DNA from 4 places in the Peribacillus asahii genome. Region 2 is predicted to be linked to each of the others. Evidence: riboswitches for the same ligand, from Rfam matches in the RefSeq annotation. Region 2 holds a riboswitch; each other region holds the start of a gene.
The links. Region 2 has a riboswitch for cyclic di-AMP ahead of BAOM_RS01640 (cation:dicarboxylate symporter family transporter). Riboswitches for the same ligand answer to the same signal wherever they lie in the genome.

Region 1 (5,099 bases), 1.9 Mb from region 2:
TGTGCGGTTAGTTTTGCAATGCAAATCATTATGACAGCTAAAGTCGCTGGCGATTATGCAGCTTTACCATTAACATTAGTGCAGCTGTTTACCGTATCGATTCTATCCTTTATATCAGCACCGATTTTTGGTGAAGATATTTCAGTCTTAGTCAATCCAACCATCATGTTGCAAACAGAAGTTTGGAGCGCCTTGTTTGTAACCGCTATTTTTGCTACAGCATTGGCATTTTTGGCGCAAACGCATTTCCAAGCCTACACATCTCCAACACGAGTTGCGTTAATTTTTGCGACTGAGCCGGTATTTGCCGCTCTCACATCCTATCTATGGATTGATGAAAAATTAACAGTCGCTTCAATCGCTGGCTGTATATGTATTTTGTTTGGGATGGTTATTGCCGAACTGCCTGCTAAAAAAAGAAAAATAAAACCGGACTTCCATTGAGGGAGTCCGATTTTATTGAAATAAGCCTTGTTCACGAGCAAACTTTTCTGCTTCTCGTTTTGTAGAAATATGATTTTTTGTTAAAGTTTCAAGCAAAGATACATAAAAGCTGCCGTCGAACTTTTTTTGCACCTTTAATGTTAGTTCAATCGCAATATTAACTAAAGAATCACTAGCTTTCGTATACTGTTTTCCAAAATAAATAAAACCAATCATGTCTTCACCAAAAGAAAAACCTTTTCCTTCTAAATATGTAATATACTCTTCAGTCGACCAAGCCAATCTTCCACCTTCTCCGTACACTTTTTCCTTCATCTTACCGCAAAATTTGACTTTTTCCTATCGTTTATCTAATAAAAATTAATACTAAACATGAGAAATACCACTTTGTTCAGAGTAAACTTTACTTCTGAACAAAATGGTATTTAAAGCTCTAGTAGACTTGCTACAATGAAAAAGATTTTTTATCACTTTACTCATTCAATACGTTCGCTCTATTCAAAGTAACAGCTATTGTATCGCTCGAATATATTTTACTTTTTCAAATGATAAGGTACAGTCGTGATAATGACATTTCTTCGATAAAGCAAGGAAGTACGAATCAGTAAACTTGATTGGTTATGAAGAATATTGTGCCAGCCTTTCCTTGGTATAAATTGTGGTATAACGACTGTAACCCGATAGTTTGCTTCACTCGCTTTATGTTCAATGGTATCAATGAATTTAGTTAATGGACCTATGATGCTTCTGTAATGTGAGTGTAAAGTTACAAGTCTCACATCAGGTTGCCATTTCTTCCAATTATCCTCAAACTTCTTTTCATCTTCTCGTTCAAAAGAAACGTAAACAGCTATAATCTGTTCTGCTGAAAGGGATTTTGCATAGTTTAATGAATTCTCCACCACATGAGTAATGCCAGCGACAGGTACAATGATTACATTCCCTTCGATTGGTACAGCAGGTTCACAAGACGTAACCCTTAGCTGCTCACCTACTGCATCATAATGCTTTCTAATTCGATGAAAAACGAGAATGATGATAGGTAAAAAAACTAAAACCGGCCAAACCTGAGTAAATTTAGTTAAAAAGAATATGATGGTAACAATCAAACTAATAACAGCACCAATGGAGTTAATGATTAACTTAAAAACCCATCCTTTTGGCTTTTCACGAATCCATTTAACCATCATTCCGGTCTGAGACAACGTAAATGGAATAAATACTCCTACTGCATAAAGCGGAATAAGATTTTCTGTATGCCCTTCAAAAGCGATTATTAAGACGATGGAAGCAAGTCCTAATATGATAATTCCATTCGAATATCCTAATCGATCGCCTCTAATTGTAAACATCCTTGGTATAAACTTATCCTTTGCGAGATTGACAGCCAGCAAAGGAAAAGCAGAATAGCCTGTATTGGCAGCAAGGATTAATATTAAAGCTGTTGCTCCTTGAATAAAGAAATACATGAAATTTCGTCCAAATATCTCTTCAGCAATTTGCGAGACAACTGTTACCTCTACACTCGGAACAATGCTTAAATAATAGGCTAGAAATACAATGCCTGTAAATAACACAGCAAGTAAGGAACCCATTAAAATTAACGTTTTGGCAGCGTTATTAGGAGCTGGCTCTTTAAAGTTTGGAATCGCATTAGAAATGGCTTCAACTCCTGTCAACGCAGAACCACCTGATGCAAATGCTCTAAGAAGGATAAATAAACTGATTCCTGCTACCGGTGTGCCCATTGGAGTACGTAAGTCAGAAGACACTTCCCCCATCAAGATTTTGTATATCCCTACACCAATCAGAATGAATAACGCTAAAACGAATAAATACACCGGATAAGCTAATATGGAAGCTGACTCTGTTACCCCTCTTAAGTTCAGGATAGTAAGAAATAGTACAAAAAGGATGGCTATCACCACATTATGTGTATGCAAACTAGGAAAAGCAGATGTAATAGCATCCGTCCCAGCAGACACACTTACAGCCACAGTTAAAATATAATCAACTAATAAGGAACCTCCAGCTATCAATCCTGCATTCACACCTAAATTATTCTTTGAAACAACATACGCTCCCCCTCCATGAGGATACGCAAAGATAATTTGTCGATAAGACAAAATTAAAGCCGTTAACAGAAGCAATACTCCTACAGCGATAGGAATGGAATACCAAAATGCAGTGACACCCACTGTAATTAGCACAAGCAATATTTGTTCGGGACCATATGCAACAGAAGACAAAGCATCAGAAGATAATATAGCCAAAGCTTTTGTTTTGTTAAGCTTTTGTTCCCCGGCTGCCGTTGATTTTAAAGGCCGCCCAATTAAAAATCTTTTTATAGAGGCCATCACTAAGAATCACCACCGAACATAAATGTAGTTGTATATTACCTAGTTAAATGAAAAAATCTTTTACAAAATGCAAAAATGCCTACAAGTCAAAGTTAAATAGACCTGTAGACATCAATTTTTTTGTCTCACAAGCTCCACCTTCCTTCTCATATAACGCTTACGAGGTTAGCTGTCGGATTCGGACCTTTGAGTAGCCCTACCTTGAAAGGATTCACCCCTTGAATTGTTAACCAATTCTAATAATGGTTCCCCCGCACCAAACGGTTTCAGCGATTTAGAAATATGAAACTGTGATTAGCATACTGCTGTGAATTCGAAAAGTAAATAAAAATTTTATTATGACCTATACTTCCTATGTTTCTATAATACTATTGTCTTCCCTCCTAAATGTTTAATGATAAACAATATATAATACTCTTCTCTTACTACATCATTTTACATATATGATCAATAATACAAAAAATAGGAGCTTCTATTCTGAAGCTCCTGCCCTCTTATAACATACGTAAAACCGATCGAAATTCATGCGTCTCTAGCATATACCGTACCTTTTCGTCATCATATTGAAAATACGCCTCATCAAGCGAGCAAGAAATTGGTACATCACATTTAATTTCAGCAAGCTTTCGGGATAAATGAAGCATCTCAAGCTCTGCTTCAATTTTCGCCCGCTGCCCCTTCGTTAATGAAGATAAATTTTCTAAAATTCCTTCGATACTTTCATACTCCATTAATAATTTTAACGCTGTTTTTTCACCAATTCCTTTTACACCTGGATAGTTATCTGCTGTATCGCCCATTAACGCTTTTAAATCAATCATTTGCCTCGGCTTAATCCCTTTCCATTCATAAAAACTATGAGGATTATGCACATCATAATTACCAAAGCCTTTTTTCAATAACACAACAGAAATATGCTCATCTAACAGCTGCAGCATATCTTGATCTCCCGTTAAGATGCCTACACGACTATCCTTAGCTGACGCCTTCGCAATCGTTCCAATACAATCATCCGCTTCAAAACCGGCTAGTCCAATATTCGGAATATCAAAGGCTTGAACTACTTCCTTCGCTAAATCAAACTGTGGAATCATTTCCACTGGTGCATCCGAACGATTCGCCTTATACCCATCAAACAGTTCATTTCGAAACGTATGACTGCCCATATCCCAACAAACCGCCACATGGCTTGGCTTAAAATGATTAGTTGCCGTTAGCATATGCTTTAAAAACCCTTGCACTGCATTGGTCGGTACACCTTTTGAATTAATCATAAACTGTCCTGTAACAGCTGTTCCATAAAAAGCTCTAAATAAAAGCGCCATCCCGTCTACAAGTAGAAAAGTTGGACACTGTTCATTTTCATTTCCTAACATACTACCACCTCAACTATGATGTCTACTTATTTTATCATGATTTTTATTAATATAGTTACTTTTTAAAAGAGCTTTGTTATAGGACGCTGTTCATTTTTGGCTCCTACCCATTTGATCAACAATATTGTTTAACACAGCCTTTTTAAAAAACACTAGTCAATAATTCCTATTTTTCAAAATATTAGTTGAAAATATATATAAATTATATTAATTTAGTGACTAGTGTTATAAATTATGACACAAAATAGAATAAGGGGGTTCAAAATGAAAGGTCGTAAATTAAGCTTTACCCTGTTAACAACTTTTATTTCTCTATCATTAGCTGGTTGTTCTTCAGGAGTAACCGAATCAACCAAGGAAGAAAAGCTTCAAAAAGAAGAATCCACAGAAACGTCAACAACTGTACATCATGAAACGGATTGGTCTTACAAAGGAGAAACAGGACCAGAACATTGGGGTGAGTTAGATCCTCTAAACTCTGCATGTATAAACGGGAAGGAACAATCCCCTATCAATGTTGAGACATCCCAAATTAAAGCAGATAAACAACTTGAAAAACTAGAAATCAACTACATATCCTCTGAATTTTCCCTAGAAAACAATGGACATACTATTCAAGGGAACCCTGCAACATCAGATAACTTCATTGTTCTAAACAATAATAAGTATACATTAGCTCAATTTCATTTTCATACACCAAGCGAACATCAATTTAATGGACAAAACTTTGATATGGAATTACATCTCGTACATAAAGATGACAAGAATCAATTAGCCGTAGTAGGGCTAATGATTAAGGAAGGCAAAGCAAATGAGGTTCTTGAACAAGCTTGGAAAGCTCTCCCTCAAGAAAAAACAACTGAAGCGAAGAAACTAGCTAATCCGATAAACTTAACGGAGATTCTTCCAAAGGATCAAC
Region 2 (5,099 bases):
CATCGTCCTGTGATAAGTAAACAAACTGATTATGTAATTTGGAAAAGAACGGCTGTTTTAAATGATGCTTCATATGCCCAAGATAGAGCAGCTCAGCCAACTCCATTCCGCTCAATTCATCTAAACTATCCTCTTCTTGAAAGTCAATCCAACAAAACTCACCATACGTTCTCACATCTTGTTTAATAAATTTCGCTACACCTTCACTCGGTACATAATCTAAAGCAACATTTAAATTAAATTGTGTATCACCATAATCATGTTTTAACAACAAAAGATGTTGCAATGGCTTTTCTAAAGAATTAACAAACTCCCAAAAGCTCATCCCATTTGAAATCACAAAACGTTCAGAAGCTTGCACATGCATATATAAGATTTCCCTAATCTCATGCTTCATAACCCACTTCCCTCCGACCTTTCCGTGGAATTAGAGCGCTCATTTTATCAATTTTCTTACTTCTTCACAATCACATGATATTTCGTTAACCTTGTACATTCATTTAAAGTCATACTATCATACCACTAAAGTGGAATAAACCCTTGAAGGCAGAACAAAGTTCATTCCATTTAGGAAATATCACCATATAATGGTTAAAATAAGGGATTACAGGAGTATTTTATACATAAACAGTGTAAAATTAGACACTAAAACATAGTGACAATTTGCTCATTCACAAAAAAAGAAACACCATTCCAAAAGATAGGACGGTGTTTTTTTTAGAATTTCTTAATCTCTCCAGGCGTTTATACCACCACTAACATTCTCAATTTGTTCGAAACCTAATTTTTTAAGTATTTTTGCCGCACCTATACTTCTCATTCCACTATGACAAATGATAACTACCGGCTTCTTTTTATCCAACTCATTCACTCTTTGCTTTAACAAGTGAAGGGGGATGTTGCCAAATTGCGGTATATGACGGTCGTTATATTCAACTTCAGAACGAACGTCAATATACTGTTTTTTTACCTTTAACGATAAATCATTCGCTAAATCTTCTGTTGTAATACTCTTAACCCCTTTTACTGGTAAAACCTTAGACAAAGCAAACACGGCTATTGTTACAAACATGAGCAACGTGATCCAAGACATCTATTCTCCCCCTCTATATACCGACTTATGTATGTATATTTTTATCTTAGTAACCTTCCTTCTTTTTTGTCAAACAAGTCTTCTCTGTAAAGATATAGCTATAAAAAAATCCAGAGCAGCATCACCGCTCTGGATTTTATATCATTATGACACTTGCTTCACTTGTTCATCTGCTGCTGAAGGGTTAAATTGCCCTTCCCATTTAGAAATAACAATTGCTGCTAGCGAATTTCCGATTACGTTTACAACTGTACGTCCCATATCTAGAATACGGTCAATACCCGCAATAAACGCTAAACCTTCAACTGGGATTCCAACAGTTCCAAGTGTCGCTAATAATACAACAAATGATACGCCTGGAACTCCAGCAATCCCTTTCGATGTAACCATTAACACAAGCATTAATGTAACTTGATCCATAATACTCATATCAATACCGTACATTTGCGCAATAAAGATGGCTGCTAATGCCTGATATAAGGTTGATCCATCAAGGTTAAATGAGTAACCTGTCGGGATAACGAAAGAAGCGATATGTTTCGGACAACCTGTTTTTTCCATTTTGTCCATAATTCTTGGAAGAACCGCTTCAGAGCTCGCTGTTGAGAAAGCTAAAATCAATTCTTCTTTTAAGATTTTAATCAGTTTAAAAATACTAAAGCCAGCTAATTTTGCGATAAGCCCTAATACAACTAGAACAAAGAAAATCATCGTTCCATATACAGAAAGAGCTAACTTCCCTAATGGAATCAGGGAGGCCAAACCAAACTTAGACACTGTTACCCCAATTAATGCAAATACACCGAATGGAGCAAATTTCATAATCATATTCGTAACATAGAACATCGCCTCTGCTACTCCGTTGAAGAATTGCAGAACCGGCTTTCCTTTATCTCCAATAGCTGCGATTCCAAGCCCTAGCATAAGCGAGAAGAAAATAATGGCAAGCATATCACCATTTACAATAGCTGCAATTGGATTAGTTGGGACAATATGGACGATCGTCTCAATAAAACCCGCTTCTTCCTTATGCTCTGCTGTATCTACATAACTCGAAATGTCAGTTTGTTCTAATTTATCCATATTCACACCAGCACCAGGCTGAAGAACATTCGCTGCTATAATTCCAACGATAATCGCAATCGTGGTAACGATTTCAAAGTAAAGGATTGCTTTACCACCAATTTTACCTACAGCTTTCAAATCACCGACACCTGCAACAGCAACAACAATACTTGCCACAACAATCGGTACAACAATCATTTTAATCAGACGTAGAAAGATATCTCCGATTGGCTGCAAATATTCTTGAGCAGTTGTATTACCATAAAAAATAGCCCCTACAACCACACCAATCAGTAAACCAATGAAAATCTGGCTAGCTAAACTTAATTTGAATTTTTTCATACATCCCTCACCTTTCATGATAGTTTTTGTAAAAAAACAGTTGTTTCGGTAAAGGAAACAAAATTGTTGATAAAAAGAAAGCCTTTTTTGCAGCTAAAAAGAACTTTCTTTTGACCAAAAAAAGACACAACCCGTGCCTTTATCACAAAGATTCACATATTGTTTCCTTTAAGTCGCTTACGAGGTTAGCTGTCGGGTTAGGATTTGGAAACAAATTGCCCTTTCATTTCTGAATTCACCCCTAGCAGAAAGTTCTGCAAATTCGGGTCCCCCGCTCTAAAAAGATTCAGCGAAATAACACCCTCAATTCATACTATCTCAAAATCATAAATGTGTAAACGTTTTTTTATATCTCAATAGTTATTTTCTCTGGATGAAGTCTCTTTTATTCTGGATTTAACCGCTTTCTATCTATGTTATTTATTTGCAATAGAATTTTTATAATTATATTAATATAAATAATTTTCTGAATAAAACATTTATTCAGAAAACAAAAAAGGACTTCACTATGGAAGACCCTTCAGTAAATTAAAACTATTTCTCCAGTAACCCAACTAAGAAATAACGCCATTTCTCACGAGTTGAAAACGTGTTATACGTATCTAAGTTTACCTTTTCTGTTTGAATTGGAGTAATAAACATTGAATGATTTTTCGGAATTGCCCTTGGTGTAATAAGCACCATCTCTCCTTCTGCTGGACCAGAAGTAATCTCAAGCTTTTGATTCGCTCTTAATCCCGCTGTAACATATTGTTTATTCACATATCCATTGTTTGTTAACTTAAATACAAAGAGGTCGTCCTTTCCATACACCGTTTTCTCCGGAATCGTCGGAACATCTACCGCTTCATTTGTAACGACCGTCATATCTACCTTTGAACCGAGGGCTAGCGACGATATTCCTTCTTCATCCGCTTCCATTACGACTTGAAACGGAAACATCGATTTTTGATTAAGAGAAGGTTCTGACGCTGGATAGTTTTCCACACGTCCAACTGTACCATTAATCCCTTTCTCTAAACGCGGAGATGTAATTTTAACTGGCATCCCAACTGCTGTTTTGTGTAACTGCGACTCCGAAAGAACACCTTTTACAGCTTGTTGAGTAGAGGCAATAGTCACCACTGGATTGTTAAGTGATTGATTAATCTGTTTCACAACCCCATCCACTTCTGCATCAATCGTAAGCGGCCCGCTGAGTTCATTCATCGCTGTTAATTGTGAATCCAGCCTTGTCTTTCTCTCTTCTAATTTACTTTTTTCTAATTCTTGTTTATAAATTTCTTGTTCAAGTGTGCTAATAATTAAATCAGAAGAAGCATTGCGATCCAAACTTACACCATCTTGCACAATTTCCGAAACCGTTGAAGCAGTAGGAACTTGCGTTTTGTAATCCGTTAACTTCTTAATATATGCCTCTATTTCCGTTATCGCACCAGTTATCTCAGTAATTTCCCGCTCAACTTCCCCTTTATTTTTCTCTAAATCCTTTACTTCGTATTCAAATAAAGGTGTACCCGCCGTTACTTCTTCCCCCTCTTTCACAAGAAATCGTTGAAACTCTTTACCCGATTCATCAAAGTACACTTCATATTCCTCAGCAGGGATTGTAACCCCCTTCGTCTCAAACGTTTCCGTTACGGTTGCGGCCTTAACTTTTGTCCAATCTTCCACAAAAATCGAACGCGATACTTTACTGTCCTCTTTTGTAATTAAATAGAGGTTCGTTGCCAGTAACGCACCTGAAACTACTACAGCTGAAAGTACTTTCCATCGTTTCATCTTTCTTCATCCCCTCAAACAAATACGCTCACTTTTACATAGGCCAATAATGCATTCAAAAGCCAAATTGCTATATAGCTTAAAACAATAACCGCCAGCAAGGCATATGTATTTCGCTCCGTCATTTTTTTCAGATAATAATACTGTATGGCAATCACAAGCACTTGAAAAATTGTAATTTCACTAAACAAATGAATAACATATTCTTGTGAAACTAGATACTGACTGATTACTCCTAAAGAGAAAGGATTTGCATCATGATTAATATCCATATAAACAAAAAAAGGAAGGAGAAGTACTTTTTCTAACAATTGCACAATAAATATAATCATTTGGACAATTAAAATTTTTAAATACGCAATATCTGTTAAAGCCCATACAAATAGAGCAATGAGAAACAAATAAATCGTTGGATAAAGAAGTCCTGCTACAGCATTTCCTGCTAGAATAAGCAGCTTGCCCATTTCAAATTCACTTTCACCTACCCCAACGAGCTCTTTCGAAAACGATTCTGAGCCAATTCCAAGAAATCCATATAAGCAAAAAAGAAGAAGACTAGCGACATATAGAATTACAATATTTCTTCCGATATGTGTCACTGCTTCTGCATCTTGCAACTTATATCGACTTCTTTCTGGCGTAAACAAACCTTTCATTAATCTTACCTGGTAAATCATTATCTGTTCCCCCATGTGTTTGGAATATTCTTCTCTATTCTACTTCAAATTTCACCCAAAGGGCAGAATAAACCATTAAAAAACTAACTCTTTTCACCTATAACAAATACTACATTCACTATATCCTGTACAATAGAGTT
Region 3 (5,099 bases), 1.4 Mb from region 2:
TAATTTCCCGGGACGAGAAGACATGACTGCGATTCGTGAGGATAAAAATACAGCTTCATACACGTTGTGGGTAACAAATAGAATAGTAGTTTTTTCTTTTTTCCATATATTAAGGAGATCAATCTGCAATGTTTGACGTGTGATTTCATCGAGAGCGGCAAAAGGTTCATCCATTAATAACATTTTTGGTTTTGCTGCTAAAGCACGGGCGATTGAAACTCTCATTTTCATCCCGCCTGATAGTTCTCTAGGATAGGCATCTAAGTAATCTTTTAAACCGACCATCTCTAATACCTCTATTGCGTACTCCTTATGGCTTTTCTTAGTAGATCCTCTTAATTCAAGCGGCAATAATACATTATCAAGCACAGTTCGCCAAGGAAGTAAATTTGCATCTTGAAAAACGAAGGCGATATCGTTTGTTTTTTGAATAATCTCCTTAGGTATTTTACCGAAAACTTGGACATGGCCGCTAGTGGCTCCACTCAACCCAGCTACCATCCTTAGCGCAGTGGACTTGCCGCAACCCGATGGACCTAAAAAACTAATAAACTCGCCTTCTGTAATCGTTAAGTCAAATTGACTTAATGCAATGGTGCCCGTATTGTACACTTTACTAACACCTTGGAATGAAACGACTTCGTTTGGATTTGTGCTCAATATTTTCCCCTCCTGAAAAATCACATTATTTGTTTATGTTTATAAATGTTATATTATATTACATTGTATGTGATATAATACTTATTTTATTGTGTTGTAGTTCATTTGTCATTAGCAAAAACAAACAAATCGAAGTGAATATTTTAGTTACTATCACTAATTGCATGTTATAAAATATTACATTTCGGGTTTTTGGAAAGTGAAAAATCTATCATTTTCACTGAAAGAGTACCCCTTCCTCAAGGAGTGTGAAGGGCGGTGAATTTCAGTTTGCAAAGTAAAAGGTGGATAGGAACTTTTACGAAGCAGATGTTAATCCTTTTTGAATTAATTCGTACACAGCTCCCACAAAGGAAGAAATAAGACTCTTTTGTTGATAGGCTTTGATTTGTTTAATTAGGTCAACTGGAAATTCGGTTAATTTAAGTTTGTTTTCCAAATAATAGAACGTTCGTAATGGTGTATACTGTAAATATATCATTTGTAAACATATACTAAATATATATAGGAAGGAGGGGATAACAATGGAACACACGCCATATAAAACGTATCAAATATGGATTAAAAAAGGACATCGTTTATTTTCGTATTTTCAAATGATGTGTGAACATGCAAAAAACTTATATAATACGAGTAATTTTTACTATCGGCAAGTATATACCGCTCTTACCAGCAATAAACCTCTTCATCCTTTACAAGAAGAAGTGTTACAGGTTATTCATACACATATAGGTCGAATGAATGATATTCAACTTCAAGCTTACCAAAAGCGAGTAGCGAAAGAACAAATGAAACCAGTGGACGAACGAAAAGAAGTGAAAGCGAATTTGTTTACGAAACCGACAAACGAACATCCGTATATCAACTATGCATTTTTAGATTGTTTATTTAAGGTTAGTAAACAATCCGATTATCTTTCATTACCGATTCAAAGTAGTCAACACGTCATGAAGACTATGTTTCAAAACTGGAAATCGTTTTTTGCTTCTTTATCCGATTATCGAAAAAATCCTCATAAATATAAAGGGAAACCACGTATTCCTAATTACAGTTCCTCTAAAGTGAAAGAAGTATTTTTCACTAATCAAGATTGTGTGATAAAGAATGACCGTTATTTAAAATTTCCTAAAACAAAAGAACAACTCAATATTGGAAAAATGGCTAGAATAAAAGGGAAACTTAAACAAGTTCGTGTCCTTCCCAAGTACGGTCAGTTTGTGGTAGAAGTTGTATGGGAGTGTTCTTTGCCTGAACCAACAGAAAAAGAGCCAACTCATTTCATGGGAATTGATCTAGGAATTGATAATCTAGCGACTGTAGTGGCTAATACAGGAATGAAGCCAGTTTTAATTAAAGGAAAACGTATCAAATCCATGAATCAGTATTACAACAAGCAAAAAGCCTATTATACGAGTATCCTTTGTCACGGAAAGTCATCCAATCAAGGGCAACATACGTCAAAAAAATTAGAACGATTGCATTTGAACCGTCACAAGCAAATCAAAGATTTATTCCACAAAGCGAGTCGTCATATTGTGAATCTTGCCTTACAAGAACAGGTAGACATAATTGTGATTGGACAGAACAAACAGTGGAAACAAGAATCGAATATAGGAAAACGAAATAATCAACAGTTTTGTTTTATTCCACATCGTTTATTGATTCAAATGATTGAATATAAAGCGATAGAGCATGGGATTCAAGTAGTTATTACGGAAGAATCCTATACATCTAAGGCTAGTTTTTTAGACCTTGATTTTCTGCCCACTTATGAGAAAGAAAAGACCTACTCATTCAGTGGAAAACGAATCAAACGTGGGCTATATAAGAGTGCAAAAGGAATTTTGATGAATGCTGATGTAAATGGGGCTTATAACATGATTCGAAAAGTAGTTCCAAATGCGTTTGCAAATGGAATAGAGGGGTTGAACGGTAGCCAATCCGTTAATGTGTCAACTCCCCTTGTGTTAAGCGTTCAGTAAGTAGGTTCGACACACAAGAAACCCCCACTTCAAGGAAGCTCGGTAGAGTGAGTAAGTGGGGGAGTATTCATAAGGTGAATGCTCTCAAATGTTCTTTACAACTTAATTTTGAAGGAGTAATATTACTTTCATGTAAAACCATATTTCTTTATTCGCTGAATCCTTTATGGAACGGGGGAACCAATTTTGTGGCGGTGTTTTCGTCGCTTGGGGTGAATCCTTTATGAAGAAGGTAGGGCTACTCTCATGGTCCGAATCCGACAGCTAACTCCGGAAGCGTGAAGAGAGAGGAAGTGATACTGGTGATCGAAAAAAATGATTCGGCCACGGGGTAATCCTCTGTGGTCTTTTTGGTGCGTTCTATATAAAGAGATTGTAATAGAAGGGGAAAAATGAGATGAAAAAACAGTTTGTCGTGTTTGGGTTAGGTAGATTTGGAGGGAGCTTAGTTAAGGAATTCCATTCAATTGGAGTGGAAGTGATGGCGATTGATAAAGATGAAAGTAAAATAGATGAATATGCAGCCTTTGCTACTTATGCTGTCGTAGCTAATGGCATAGACGAGATGAGTTTAAAATCTTTAGGTGTGAGAAATTTTGATGTCGCTTTCGTCTCTTTAGGTGATGATATTGAAGCTAGTATTTTAACGTGCTTACTTTTGAAGGAAATGGGGGTTCCTCAAGTTTGGGCAAAAGCTCAAAATATGTATCATCATAAAGTGTTAGAAAAGGTTGGAGTCGATCGAGTGATTCATCCTGAAAGAGATATGGCGCAGCGAATTGCTCATCATATCGCATCCGAAAAAATTATTGATTATATTCAATTATCGGAGGAGTATAGTATTGTCGAAATCGTGGCGTCGCATAAAATTGATAAAAAGTCATTGATGGATTTAGATATTCGCGCAAAATACCGCTGCAATATTATCGGGATTCAACGTGGAAAAGACATTAATGTGGCTCCGCTTGCTGAAGAACAAATTTGCCAAGGAGACACATTAATTGTGATTGGACATAACAAAGATATTGCAAAATTAGAGGCGCAAGGCGTGTAACAAGCACTATACATTTGAAATGAATGCTTACTGAAACGCTTGTATTAAACCGTTTTATCCCACACCTAATGGGAAGTAAGCTCCCCACCTCAAGCTTGCGAGAAGAAAAAAGAGAGATGAGGGAATTCCCTCATTAATAGCTGCGGTTCTTAGCTCCTCGAGGTCATAAGCGGTCATGCTCTATGGCAAACTGCGTCATGCTGCCTTTCATCTGCTTGTCGGGGCTGAACAGTCGTCTTTCAGCTTTTGGCATAGTAGACCTGTCTATAGGAATAATTGCTGACTTCTCTATTGTTGAAAAATGAATCATTGTAGGAGTTAGGGGATTTGGTAAAGTAGGTCCGCTTACCCTCGTCTATTTGCTGATAACAACAAAAAAGTGAGTATCAAATATCCTAGTAAAGATATATAGACCGTATGAAAAAATATACAAATAGAAACAAGCAGTGAATGTTTTCGCTGCTTGTTTCTATTTGTATGGGAATGTTCGGAAGATTAATATATGAAAATCAGTGTATGGAAGATATAGGGTGAGCTAAATCAAAAGTTCTATTATTTTTATAATAATTAATAAAAATAAGAAAATGGTACGTTATAGCGCTTATGTAAGTATATTCAAAAACTAGTAAAAATGAATTATTTTCCTTTATTTATATAATAAACCAGAAAAAAATATTTGCTATCTATTCCTTGTATATCAAGGCCTTGAATCATTAAGCCTAGCTCAATAGGTTTATTTTTCCTTTTTATTAGGGATAAATATCCTGTTTTGGAAGGGGGGATTTAGGTAGATTTAATATGAGAGAAGAAATGATACATATTATAGTCTAGTTTAGGAAGGGGTTCTTTTTTTGAAAAAATGGGTATTATTCTCCGTTGTATCAGTATTTATTTTCCTTTTATCTGCATGTTCAGATTCGGGTGAAAAGGCTTCAACTGAAAAGAGTAAAGGGTTGGAGGCTTCTATTGAAAGCGCTAGTTATATTGTTTCAGAGAGTGATGATGGGGTTTCTGAAAATGAGAACTTAGCTATAATGGCTATTCATTTAAAAGTTAAAAATTTATCAGATTCTCCAATGCGATTATCAGGGTATGATGGGATTAAGTTATATGATGGTGAGCAGCAAATCAATATTAATCCAGAACTTTATAATCGCGATATAGGCTTGGATATTGATACAGGCGGGAGTATTGGTGCAGGAAAGTCAAAAACTGTATTAGCGATATTTGAAGTAACAAAGGATAAAGAGTATGAAATTGGCTTAAATCCACTATTTGATAATCCGGAAGAGGAGTCAGAAGAGTTAGTATTAAAGCTTGATACGAAGAAGTATGCCGCTAGCTATGAAACGCTGCAAGATCCAGCGAAAGCATTGAAGGCTTACGTGGATCAAATCTATTAC
Region 4 (5,099 bases), 730 kb from region 2:
TTTGGAATGCTCTTTTGGAATAGGTGTGCCTTCTACAATTGTACATTTCATGCAAATTAAAGTAATGATAAACGTATCATATTCATGCGTGTTTTCATTAAACACATCATTCGCTTTAATTTTGCACCCTAGTTCTTCGGCTATTTCTCTTTCGATAGCAGAGGGAAGGTCTTCTCCTTGCTCGACTTTTCCTCCTGGAAACTCCCACATGTTAGGAAGGCTCATATTGGGCGATCTTAATGCACAAAGAATTTCATTTTCCTTATTTTCAATAATAGCAGCTACTACTTTGACGGCTTTTTTCATGGAATCCTCCTGTATAGTGTTAATGACATTACTATCATACCATTTAATTTGTTAGTAGCTTAGAGGAAAGTCTGTAGTGAGCAACCATACTTTACATGCCAACTACAGAGATTTTTGAAATTATTTCGAGTCCCGTCCGGACCGCCATATTACTTTTTAAAAATCATTTGGCTCAGTAGCTCAGTCGGTAGAGCAAAGGACTGAAAATCCTTGTGTCGGCGGATAGAGATTATCGGAAATTTAGATTAGGATTCTTACCCTAGGTGATACACATTAAAACGAATCCTCAATACACTAAATAATAAGAATGATACTTAAGATTGGAATGAGGGATAGTATGATACAAATATCGGGGATGAATTTTCAACAAAGTAGCATGTGGCCTTCTGGTAGTATGGAAAGTGTAATTGTTCAACAAATGCATGAACATCCGGTCGTTTATTCGTATCAGTCCCTCGATGAGTTATCGTTTGAACTGAAATTACGCAAAAACATCATAGCAAGTGCAAGAGCCATGAATCAAGGTTATGCTCAGTTCGAACCCTTTTCCAAGTCTCGTTGTAATCCCGAATACTGGTATTTGACAAATGTCGGCGGATTCCAACTGAAGCATGGTGTAAGGCCATCTGATGCGATTCAAGACATTTACAACAACAGTGTACTGTATGCGTTTGAATGTGCCACGGCAAAAGTGATTATCTATTATCATGCCGTTTTAAACAGTCTGGGCGAATATGTATTTAATCGGATATTCCAAGACCTCTATTTATACAGTTGGCATGCTGATCCTGAACTCGGCATACAACTGATTAATACGGATTATTTCTTACCCGGAGATGTTGTTTATTTTAATAATCCGGAATTTCATCCAGAAACCCCTTGGTGGAGAGGAGAAAATGCGGTTGTTCTCGAAGATGGTGCCTATTTTGCACATGGAGTAGGAATAGGGACTGCTGAACAAATGATTCAAGCGCTAAATAAAGCGAGAATGCCAGGGAGTACTCAATCAGCCTACCTGACAAATTCGGTCGTAAGACCATCTTTTAAACATTTAGCGAAAATTTCGATGCTTTCACGAAATTATATGACTTATAAAATTCAACATGTCGTCATACACCATAACGAAAGTTCAATTTCAGGTGATCGGTATCGGTTCTATTTTTATTGCAAATGATCAAACTTTATCTTAAATCTACTAATATAACCTTCTTACAAACTATTGAATATCTCAAAACATCTAGAAATATCATGAGAAACAGTGTTTTAGTGTTGTTTTTGGCCAATAATGAACGTATATGGTTTATTTTGGCCATTTTTTGTATATTTAAGGGATTTACAATGCATATATGGCAGGCGTAGAATGATCGCATTAAATCAAAAATTTCATATCGGCCTAATCTCAGAATCATCTGAGAACGGAGGACCCATTATTTTGGGGTTAATTCTGCCATTGTAGAAGGGATGAGAAACTCTTTCGCCATCCTACCCGTCAGCTAACTTCGTCGGTTAAAGCGAAAGGGGGTATAAGACCGCCTTAATTCAGGAGGCTTTTTTGTTGTGTTTAAAACAAAATGGCAGCCTGATATATTTGTAGGTCTTTTTATTATGCCTATAATTAGAGGCTGCTTTGAAAACATATAGCAAAGAAAGCTGTATAGCTTACTAGGCGTTAAATAGAGTAACGAGTACTTAAAAGCTTATTCAATAAGTGAATCGTATTGTTCACCTCAGAGAAAGTATACATCGGTCTTTTTCCATGTTCAGCCCATCTTTATCTTAATAACTGTGGGACAAATATTTAGATACAGTAATGGAAAAAGTAAACTGGATACTAAATTTTTTTATGAGGTCAGTTAGGAGATAACGATGAAAAAAATAAAAGAGGTTAACCCTCCAAAAGTCCTTGTATTAGGTTTTGCAACTGTCATCCTTATCGGAGCCTTTTTATTGACTCTTCCCATTGCCACTGAGGATGGAAAGGGTCTCTCATTTTTAAATGCTTTATTTACTGCTACATCTGCTACATGTGTAACAGGGCTTGTCGTCGTAGATACTGGGGATACATTTTCTATGTTTGGTGAATTGGTCATTTTAACACTCATTCAAATCGGTGGATTAGGATTTATGACATTTGCAACTTTTTTATTTTTGCTGTTAGGTAAAAAAATCTCTTTAAAAGAAAGGCTGCTATTGAAGGAGGCTTTCAATAACGTATCCATTACGGGGCTTGTAAGATTAGTAAAAAGAATATTGATATTCACCGCAGTGATTGAACTTGTCGGTGGGATCATTTTATCGATTCGTTTTTCTTACGATATGCCATTAGGTAAAGCCATCTATTTTGGATTTTTCCATACTATATCCAATTTCAATAATGCCGGTTTTGATTTAATGGGAGAATTTCGGAGTTTAACTCCTTATGTAGATGATCCTATTGTCGTCTTAACCGTATGCGCTCTCATCACACTCGGTGGATTAGGATTTATTGTGATGAACGAACTTTATGAATACCGTAATACTCGCCGCTTATCTGTGCATACGAAGGTAGTATTACTAGCAACCGTTATTCTAACAGTAGGGGCAACCTTGTTAATCTTCATATTTGAATATGGAAATGCTAAGACATTAGGGCCTTTATCCGAAACTGGAAAAGTATTAGGTTCATTGTTTCAAGCAGTGACTCCAAGGACGGCAGGTTCTAATACATTACCAATTGGAGATTTAACACATTCTACTTTGTTCTTAATCACTTTTCTTATGTTTATTGGAGCAGGTTCAGGATCCACAGCTGGAGGAATTAAAATAACGACCTTTGCTGTTTTAGTAGCTACCGTATGGTCTCAAATTAAAGGAAAAGAAGATGTTGTCTTATTTAGGCGCAGAATTGTGACTGAAACGATATTAAAAGCACTGACAGTTGCTTTGTGCGGATTGAGCATTGTTGTATTCATGACTATGGCGCTTAGCATTACAGAACCCGGTCACGATTTTATGATGTATTTATTTGAAGCTACTTCTGCGTTTGGTACAGTGGGACTGTCCATGGGATTAACTCCAGAGCTATCTTCTATTGGTCGTATACTTATCATTTTCACGATGTTTGCAGGAAGATTAGGTCCTTTAACAGTTGCTTTTGCTATTACAAAGAGACGTAAATCAGATACTTTCCGTCATATTAAAGGAAATATAATGATTGGTTAATTAAATTCAGGGAGTGTAGATGGAAATGGCTATAAAACAATATGCTGTAATTGGTTTAGGGAGATTTGGAACAAGTGTAGCTCGAAGACTATATGAGGCTGGACAAGAGGTGCTAGGAATTGATGCAAATGAGGAAAAAGTCGAGGATGCTGAATTATTCGTCACTCATGCAGTAGTGGCTGATGCGACAGAAACGAAGGCACTTAGAGCGATTGGGATAAGCAATTTTGATTGTGTAATCGTAGCCATTGGAAATGATATGCAATCTAGCATTTTAACTGTTTCACTACTTAAAGAGCTAGGGGTTAAAAAAGTCATTGCAAAGGCTCTTGGAAAGCGACATGGGCAGGTTTTAGAGAAAGTAGGGGCTGATTGGATTATCTATCCTGAGAGAGACATGGGAGAACGTGTGGCCAATCAGCTCCTATCACCAAATATGTTGAACTATATTGAGTTATCAAAAGAACACAGTATAGAGGAGATTATGATTCCTTTAAAAATGGCTGAAAAAAGTCTGCGTGACCTTGACATTCGTGCCCAATATAATGTCAGTGTTATTGCTATCGTTAGAGAAGGAGATATTATTATTTCTCCTTCTCCAGATCGTATTATTCACAAGGAAGATTTATTAGTGATGATTGGGAAGAAAGAGGATATTGCTAAATTTGCGAATATAGGACAATAAGCGAACAGTGCCTGGCACTGTTCGCTTTATTTCTTTTCCACAATAGCATCCTTTGATAAATATTTTCCTTCAAATGAACAATAATAAAAATAAATGTCAAAAAGTAAAACGGTGTAAAGAATGGGAAAAAAGAAAAAATGTTTCAATAAGAACTCAATCCCTTTTTGGTTGTTAGCAGTTATTCACTTAGGTATGTTTTTGCTAGTGTTAAAACGTAAAAAACAAAAGGATACGTGGATTTTACTATTATCAAATATGGGTTTTGCTTATTTATTTGAGTATCTGGTTCTCAACTTATTTCATGGTTATAGATACAAACCGTCAATTATGAAAAAGCGTGCTTTTGATTCAGTCTTAGGAGCAATCTTCTCTCAAGCGATTTATGTACCAATTACAGCTACTTTTCTAACCTTACTGAACAAAAACTGGAAGTGGAAAATTAGTTTCAGCCTTTTTTATTATTGTATTGAGAACTTATTTTTACGACTAAATATTTATAAAGTATATTGGTGGAGGCCTATATACACTGTGGTCTTATTAAATGTATATTTTAATATTAGTGATGCGTTTTATAAGGCGCTTTCAACCCAAAAACGATGGGCAATGGTCATTGCTCATTACTTGGCTATTCAAGTAGTTTGGAGTACTTTATTGTATGTTTCTGCAGTGAAACGTTATATTCGATTTGGGCGTGGATATTTCCATACGTGGACTGAACATTTTAAAATAGTACCTTTATACAGTTTAATACTCTCTTTTATCGCTGCCATTACGTCTTCAAAGGCTGGGTTGTTTTATAGGATGCCACTACCATTAAGCCATATTATTATTGATATAACTTTGGTGAAAATGGGTATTTTAAAAGTGAATATCAACCGATTTTTGGTTACTTGCTTTCGATACTTGC

Region 1: linked by a shared signal. The riboswitch ahead of BAOM_RS15895 (APC family permease) and the one ahead of BAOM_RS01640 (cation:dicarboxylate symporter family transporter) in region 2 are both predicted to bind cyclic di-AMP.
Region 3: linked by a shared signal. The riboswitch ahead of BAOM_RS08515 (potassium channel family protein) and the one ahead of BAOM_RS01640 (cation:dicarboxylate symporter family transporter) in region 2 are both predicted to bind cyclic di-AMP.
Region 4: linked by a shared signal. The riboswitch ahead of BAOM_RS05190 (TrkH family potassium uptake protein) and the one ahead of BAOM_RS01640 (cation:dicarboxylate symporter family transporter) in region 2 are both predicted to bind cyclic di-AMP.

What each region holds. Positions count from the first base shown of each region.
Region 1 covers NZ_CP026095.1:3,224,014-3,229,112, forward strand. The annotation lists gene BAOM_RS15885 (DMT family transporter) at 1-444, shown strand, start outside; gene BAOM_RS15890 (DUF6123 family protein) at 457-726, opposite strand; gene BAOM_RS15895 (APC family permease) at 978-2,804, opposite strand; cyclic di-AMP (ydaO/yuaA leader) riboswitch at 2,943-3,086, opposite strand; gene BAOM_RS15900 (5'-3' exonuclease) at 3,299-4,180, opposite strand; gene BAOM_RS15905 (carbonic anhydrase) at 4,445-5,099, shown strand, end outside.
Region 2 covers NZ_CP026095.1:303,523-308,621, reverse strand. The annotation lists gene BAOM_RS01650 (hypothetical protein) at 1-397, opposite strand, end outside; gene BAOM_RS01645 (rhodanese-like domain-containing protein) at 728-1,093, opposite strand; gene BAOM_RS01640 (cation:dicarboxylate symporter family transporter) at 1,238-2,500, opposite strand; cyclic di-AMP (ydaO/yuaA leader) riboswitch at 2,660-2,802, opposite strand; gene BAOM_RS01635 (efflux RND transporter periplasmic adaptor subunit) at 3,035-4,282, opposite strand; gene BAOM_RS01630 (G protein-coupled receptor family protein) at 4,297-4,959, opposite strand.
Region 3 covers NZ_CP026095.1:1,749,501-1,754,599, forward strand. The annotation lists gene BAOM_RS08500 (ABC transporter ATP-binding protein) at 1-660, opposite strand, end outside; gene BAOM_RS08510 (RNA-guided endonuclease InsQ/TnpB family protein) at 1,185-2,642, shown strand; cyclic di-AMP (ydaO/yuaA leader) riboswitch at 2,786-2,937, shown strand; gene BAOM_RS08515 (potassium channel family protein) at 3,040-3,696, shown strand; gene BAOM_RS08520 (DUF5105 domain-containing protein) at 4,548-5,099, shown strand, end outside.
Region 4 covers NZ_CP026095.1:1,038,326-1,043,424, forward strand. The annotation lists gene BAOM_RS05180 ((deoxy)nucleoside triphosphate pyrophosphohydrolase) at 1-306, opposite strand, end outside; gene BAOM_RS05185 (protein-glutamine gamma-glutamyltransferase) at 644-1,480, shown strand; cyclic di-AMP (ydaO/yuaA leader) riboswitch at 1,687-1,829, shown strand; gene BAOM_RS05190 (TrkH family potassium uptake protein) at 2,173-3,507, shown strand; gene BAOM_RS05195 (potassium channel family protein) at 3,533-4,192, shown strand; gene BAOM_RS05200 (hypothetical protein) at 4,313-5,099, shown strand, end outside.